Regions from separate parts of the Paenibacillus sp. FSL K6-3182 genome, predicted to be linked through region 1. Evidence: predicted binding sites of a transcription regulator. Region 1 holds the regulator's gene; the other holds the start of a gene.

Region 1 (3,665 bases):
CTCTTAACCGCAAAGCTCTCGGCGAAATTGTGTTTCGCGATAAACAATCACTAGCAAAGCTTGAATCCATAACCCATCCAGCTATACGGGCGCGGATGCAGCAAACCATACATACTTACGCAGAGCAGTATCCAGAACGATTAGTAGTAGCTGACGTGCCGCTGCTATACGAGACGAAGCAGGAGAATCTGTACGAAGGTATTTTGGTCGTATATGTACCCGCTGAGCTTCAGAAAAAACGCTTAATGGAACGAAACCAATTGCCTGAAGAAGAAGCAAGCCGGCGCATCGCATTGCAAATGGATATTGAGCAAAAGAGACTGAAAGCGGATTGGGTCATCGATAACAGCGGATCGCTGGAGGAGACGAAGCGTCAGCTGGATGAATTTTGGAAAAGTAAGTGTTTGTCATGAGGGTATTCCAAAAGAAAAGGGTGCTGCTCGTCCTGCTGCTTGGTTTATTGACGATTTTATTTCTCAAATCAGATTGGCTTGCGGAGTGGATGTATCCGGTTCATTACAAAGAAGACATTCGTGCAAGTGCTTCTAACTATGGCGTTGAGTCGCATTTAGTGGCCGCGATTATTCGCAGTGAAAGCAATTTTCAGACAGGCAAGGAATCGAAGAAGGGTGCACTGGGCTTAATGCAAATTATGCCTGATACGGCTGCATGGGTCGTTCAAAAAGCAGGATTTCAAGCCGTAACGGATGATATGCTTATGAATCGTGCAGACGTTAGCATTGAGGTTGGCGCGTGGTATTTAAGATCTCTTAGTCAACAATTTGATCAAAATAAGATAGCTGCAATTGCTGCATACAACGCAGGTCCAGGAAATGTTCGCAAGTGGCTTGACTCGGGGACTTGGGATGGAACGATCGAATCGGTTAAAGAAATTCCGTTTGGAGAAACTAGACACTATGTGCAGCGAGTCATTTACTATTATAATAAGTATAAGGACCTATATCCGAGTCTTTAATGGATGATCCTTAACGATAACGAAAATAAATGAAGCCTTGGAGGCTCGTCTCTTCATGGACAAGCCCTGCCAAAGCTTCGGTTATTCATACAACTTTTAATGAATCATTATTTGTATTGACCAGCAAGGGATTGCTCGGCAATTTGCACTAGGCGACGGGTAATGTATCCCCCGATGGAGCCTGCGTCTTTTGTAGCCATGTTGCCGTAGTATCCGTCTTGCGGAATTGCGATGCCTAGCTCTTGAGCAACTTCATATTTCATTTGGTCAAGGGCAGCTGTCGCTTGTGGCACTACCAATTGGTTACTGCTGCGGGATGCGCTCATGTATGTTCACCTCCTTGCGGTTGGTAAAAGTATTATGTGCAAAAATCTGAACTTCATTACAGGAATTACATGGAAATTAAAATTTTTTTTCGAAGAGTCCATTTTTGAGGCTCAAGCGACTAAGAAAGGAGGCAATACGCATCATGAAATGCCCATACTGCGACTATGCCGGAACGAAAGTATTAGATTCCAGACCGGCCAACGAAAACAAATCCATTCGTCGCCGCCGTGAATGCGAAAAGTGCAGCCGCCGCTTCACGACATTCGAAATGATTGAAGAGACGCCTCTGATCGTCATCAAAAAAGATGGCAGCCGTGAAGAGTTCAGCCGTGACAAAATATTGCGGGGTCTTATCCGCGCCTGCGAGAAGCGTCCGGTACCAGTGGAGCGCCTAGAGGTAATCGTATCCGAGGTTGAGAAGGAGCTGCGCACAACGGCACATGCCGAGGTTGATAGCAGCGATATTGGTGGAATCGTTATGAACGAGCTTTATCCTGTTGATGAGGTAGCTTATGTCAGGTTCGCATCTGTTTATCGCCAATTCAAGGACATCGATATGTTCATGAAGGAGCTCAATAACTTGCTGTCCAAACACCCGCTCAATGGTATGATAGATAAAGATTGACAGTTTTGACGACCCTGTGCTAAGATCTATCTTGTCGTCATTTGGGGCCTTAGCTCAGCTGGGAGTCCACTTATGGTTGGTTACACTACCATAAAGAACTGCATAAGAATGATCACGGGGAATTAGCTCAGTCTGGGAGAGCGCTTCGCTGGCAGCGAAGAGGTCAGGGGTTCGAGCCCCCTATTCTCCACCAACACTTTAAACTTAAACGGCAGAGATGCCGTTTTTTTTTTTTTTGTATTGATTTGATTTTGTTGCAACACACCAGACATGTGGAATGATTGATGGTACGAAAATGAAAGAATGAAAAGTGACAGATTCAGTAATGTTATTGCCTCGACACATGTGAAGAATTCAGCATAGTGGAGGCGATGAGAGTTCAAATCCCCTCGTCTCCACCAATACCATCAGAGAAGACACCGTGTTAGGTGTCTTTTTTGCGTTGTGTAGAGACGAGACACGGGATCGCTTTTGTCAGGGGTTCAGTCCGTGCCTTATTTAATGAATCTGCTTGACAACATCATAGAATAATATGTTATTCTTTAAAAGAAAGATTTATAGACAGGCAGTCGGTCGGTTTGTTGAGGAGATGTAAAGATGAGAGTTGTAAAAGAAGCTCAGGAACGCAGGAACGAAATCATTGACGCAGCTGATGAGCTTTTCGGCCAGAAGGGCTTTGACGGCACAAGTACAAACGATATTCTCGAAAAGGTCGGCATTGCGCGAGGAACATTATATCATCACTTTAAGTCGAAGGTGGATATTATGGACGCGCTGATTGAGCGGTATAGTGTCCGTCTTTTAGGCACGGCGCAGGAAATTGCAACAGACAATAGCATACCTGTAGTCGAGCGCATTATTCGCGTTGTTATGGCACTGAACTTAAGCGGCGGAAGCAGCAAGGAAATTATGGAGCATATTCACAAGCCGCAGAACGCGCTTATGCATCAGAAAATAGAAAAGGTCATTATCAATGGCGTTACGCCGATACTGACGGGAATCATCCACGAGGGCATCCAGCAGGGACTGTTCCACACGCCATACCCGTATGAATGCATGGAAATGGTCGTGATTTATGCGAATACCGTTTTTGATGATGATATGGTTCAAATGACGAACGAGGAGCGTGCTTCACGCATACAAGCCTTTGTTTTTAATGTAGAAAGGCTGCTTGGTGTCAAAAGCGGAGGCCTTATAGATGTAATGCAGATGTTTGACGGTGGATAGAGGAAGCGACGAATAAATCTGGAAAATCCCTAGGGAAATAATACAGAGGTGACTTATGTTTAGCAGAATAATCCGCAATGACATTTTTAAGAGCAAAGCGATAACGGTGACAACAATGGTATTTGTCGCTGCCTCAGCTATGCTTGTTTCACTCGCGGCGATACTCGTTGTCAATCTCTCTGGCGCGCTGGATACGCTAATGACACAAGCTAAAACTCCACATTTTATGCAGATGCATTCGGGTGAGATTGATACTGCGAGGCTTACGGCTTTTGCGGAACAAAACAGCAGCGTCGATGAATTTCAAGTGGCGGAATTTCTGAACATTGACGGAGCGGAGATTATATTGGGCGATAATTCGCTTGCGAACAGCGTTCAGGACAACGGTTTAAGCGTACAGAGCGGAAAATTCGATTATCTTCTAGATCTGGACGGGAACGTCATCAACGTATCTGACGGTGAGATTTATGTTCCGGTAAGCTATTTGAAGGATAACACTGCAAAGATTAG
Region 2 (3,665 bases), 2.2 Mb from region 1:
ATTGAAATACCAGCTGTTCGACATTTGATTATAATACTCCATAAAGACAACGCCTGGCTCGGCTGACTTCCATGCGGATTCAATAATCGCTTGCCATATTTCACGAGCGCGCACCGTTTTGTAGGGGATAACCTTTTTGCCAAGCTTGCGCCATGCATCCAGATCGCCGGTCCAGAGCTCGTTATACTCTATATCTTTGGTATCTGGAAATACGAGCTCCCATTCCAAATCTTCCTTTACAGCCCGCATAAAAGCGTTGCTGATACATACCGACAGATTGGCATTTGTCACTTGACCCATCGTTTGTTTGACCGTTATAAACTCTAATACGTCCGGGTGCCAATCATTGATCATAAGCATCAAGGCACCGCGGCGGCTGCCGCCCTGCTCAATGAGTCCCGTTGCATAGCTAAACAACCCGCCCCATGACACAGCACCGCTCGATGAACCGTTAACACCTGCAACTATCGCTCTTCGAGGTCGCAGTGAAGATAAATTCATCCCAACACCGCCGCCGCGCGCCATAATTTCAGTCATCTCCGTGAGCGTTGTCATGATGCCGCCCCGGCTATCCTTCGGTGAGGGAATGACATAACAATTAAATAGCGTCAGCTCTTCACTGGCTCCAGCCCCCGCTGCAATTCTCCCGCCTGGAACCAGCTTCCAATCATCTAATAAGTATCTGAATTTGTCCCGCCATTCCTTTTGTTTCTCTGATCCATCTTCAACGGATGCCATTGCATCTGCAAGACGATCCCACACTTCCTCAGGCGTTTTCTCAATCGTCAGCGTAAGTTTCTCTGTTGTAGACTCCACATGCTCGCCGTTTCTAAGCTTTACGGTCACCTTGCTGCCATCACGGCCGATAACTTCTCCGACTTCCTTAACAGGGAATTTCGGATCATCCTTCGTTAGAACAAGCACGATATCGCCGATCGCCGTTTTACTCGTATCTGCATTTTTCCACGCATATCGATCCAAAAAGATTTTTTCACTAAGGCCCTCAAGCCGATTTCCACCAGACATCTCCATCGCAGCTGCTTCCTCCCTCATACTAACGTGCTGAAGGCATAGGTAAGATCAGATATGCTTTTAGCACAATATATTGTGTCATAAAACCATTATACTATACTACATATTGATTCACATGCTCGTTTGTGGCGAAATTTAGCAAACCTGTCCGCTTACATGCCCACTCTCGTTATATTGCTAGTCCATCCTCTTTTTTAAGCAGCATCTTATTAATATTAGATGAAAAGGCAATACTAATAACAACTTATCCCTTTTACTGCGGAAGGAGCTGTACTAGATGACATTTCAGACGACGCCGCAGGCTGCCTCAGGTGAAGCAGGCACTGCCGCCTTTACTTCTCGCAAGCTTCATCCTTTAGTTGAGCTGCAGCATGACCGCTCTTGGTTTGAAGAACTGCAAAACCGTTTAACAAAAGGCGGCCCATGGGATGATTGGACGTTATATCAGCTCGCTATGGAAGCCGAGCAAGCGAAACGAATTGAAAGCTTCGAAGAATTGTTATGCTTGCGATCTCTTCCAGCCTTCGAGCCAATGGCACATCAAATCAGCACAGCGCGCAAAGTGGTGCATGAGATGGGCGGCCGTGCGATTTTGGCCGATGAGGTTGGGCTTGGCAAAACGATCGAAGCAGGACTCGTGCTCAAAGAATATATTGTGCGCGGTTTAGCTAAGCGTATTCTCATTCTTGTCCCCGCTTCCCTTGTGCTTCAATGGGTGCGTGAGCTTAATCAGAAATTCGGCATCTCAGCCGTAGCTCAGAAGAAGGAGCATACATGGGGATATGATGTAGTTGTCGCTTCTATCGATACCGCAAAGCGTGATCCGCATCGCGAGATTGTGCTTGGAACAGATTATGACATCATCATCATCGATGAAGCACATAAGCTGAAAAACAAGAAAACGACGAACTATCAGTTTGCTAATCTTTTACGCAAAAAATATTGCTTGCTCCTTACGGCTACCCCAATCCAAAACGATATGGACGAGCTGTTCAATCTCATTACACTGCTCAAGCCTGGTCAGCTGGGAGGTCAAAGTGAATTTGCAGCAAACTTTGTTGTCGACAAGCGGCTTCCGAAAAATGAAGATCAGCTGCAGGAAGCACTCTCTGGCGTCATGATTCGGAATCGGCGCGGGGACGGCGGCATTCATTTCACGAAACGTTTTGTCAAAAATATACCGCTTACTCTCTCAGAAGAAGAGAAAGCGCTGTACGACGCGGTGACGGGCTTTGTCAAGGAACGGTATGAAGAAAGCGGCGGCGATTTATCGAGCATGCTCTCACTCGTTACCCTTCAGCGTGAAGTTTGCAGCAGCCGAGATGCGGTTTTTCTAACGCTTGTAAATCTATTTAAGAAAACGTCCGAGGACTCCCCGATGCGTCCAAAAATATGGGAGCTTGTAGAAAAAATTCGTAATATCAAAGCCAATACCAAAGCAGAAAAAGCGATGGAGCTTGTCAAGGAAATGGACGACAAGGTTATCATTTTCACTGAATACAGGGCTACTCAGGAATATTTGCTGCAGTTTTTCCGCGCTCAAAATATGATTGCCGTCCCTTATCGCGGCGGTATGAACCGCGGCAAAAAGGATTGGATGATGGATTTATTTCGCGGGCGCGCGCAAATCCTCATCGCAACGGAAGCAGGCGGCGAAGGGATAAACCTGCAATTTTGCCACCACATGATTAATTTCGACCTGCCTTGGAATCCAATGAGAGTCGAACAACGCATTGGACGGGTGCATCGCCTCGGGCAAAAGGAAGATGTAAAAATCTACAATCTGTGCACAATCGGTACTATTGAAGAGCATATCGTCAACCTATTGCATGAAAAAATAAACCTGTTCGAGCTTGTTATTGGCGAGCTGGATCATATTTTGGAGCGTTTTGAAAAAGGGGATGGCTCGCTGGAGCAGCGGCTTGCTCGAATGCTGCTAGAATCGGGCAACGATACGGATTTAAAACAAAAAATTAATCATTTGGGCTCCTCCCTCAGCCGCATTCGTGAAGAGGTGCTGACAGGCGAAAACCCACTGCCGACAAGTCCCGACCTACTAGTGAATTTGGATACGCTTGGACAAACCGTGGAGGTGCAGCCTTGAACGAAAAACAGGTGCACAAATTTGTAAACCGCTATTTAGAAGCTACCGAATGCTCAATTTTAGAAAAATCACCAAGTCATTTCACGGTGAAGCTCTCTCCTCACGCCGACCGTGAACTTACGAATCGTCCCTACTACTGGAGCTTCGTCGATCGTGTCGACGCAGAACCAGAGACGATGACATTCTTATTTGTAACGGACAAGAACAAATATGACGCTGCCGAGGAGCTCAAAAAAATTGAAGTCGTGAATACCGATCAGGATGCTGCACTGAACGCGCAAGATACAGCAGCGAATGCCGCTCTTGAGCGTTCGCTAGGCTTTATTCACGGCAGCTTAGCGGCACCCGTTCGCATCCCGCGTGAAGACTTGTTTTTTGGCGCACGCAAGCTCGAACAAATATTTGATGCTGCAAAAGCTAAGGGCAGCTTCGTCCATTTGTTTCAGGAGCCAGACAAACGCTCGAACAATCCCTTTACCTCGACCCCTTACACGGCATGGCTGTCTGTCAATATGCGGGTAGAGTTCGC

The links. Region 1 encodes NrdR, which represses ribonucleotide reductase genes. Its sites were predicted from a motif close to AACACNATATATNGTGTT; they were not measured.
Region 2: a site for NrdR is predicted at 1,095-1,112, ahead of MHH56_RS12795 (adenosylcobalamin-dependent ribonucleoside-diphosphate reductase). Genes of this name have one in related genera too.

What each region holds. Positions count from the first base shown of each region.
Region 1 is NZ_CP150265.1:5,180,236-5,183,900, reverse strand. It holds gene coaE (dephospho-CoA kinase) at 1-413, shown strand, start outside; gene MHH56_RS22940 (lytic transglycosylase domain-containing protein) at 410-976, shown strand; gene MHH56_RS22935 (alpha/beta-type small acid-soluble spore protein) at 1,084-1,302, opposite strand; gene nrdR (transcriptional regulator NrdR) at 1,446-1,928, shown strand; tRNA gene MHH56_RS22925 (tRNA-Ala) at 2,045-2,121, shown strand; gene MHH56_RS22920 (TetR/AcrR family transcriptional regulator) at 2,526-3,155, shown strand; gene MHH56_RS22915 (ABC transporter permease) at 3,211-3,665, shown strand, end outside.
Region 2 is NZ_CP150265.1:2,990,968-2,994,632, reverse strand. It holds gene MHH56_RS12795 (adenosylcobalamin-dependent ribonucleoside-diphosphate reductase) at 1-1,053, opposite strand, end outside; gene MHH56_RS12790 (SNF2-related protein) at 1,310-3,136, shown strand; gene MHH56_RS12785 (YqhG family protein) at 3,133-3,665, shown strand, end outside.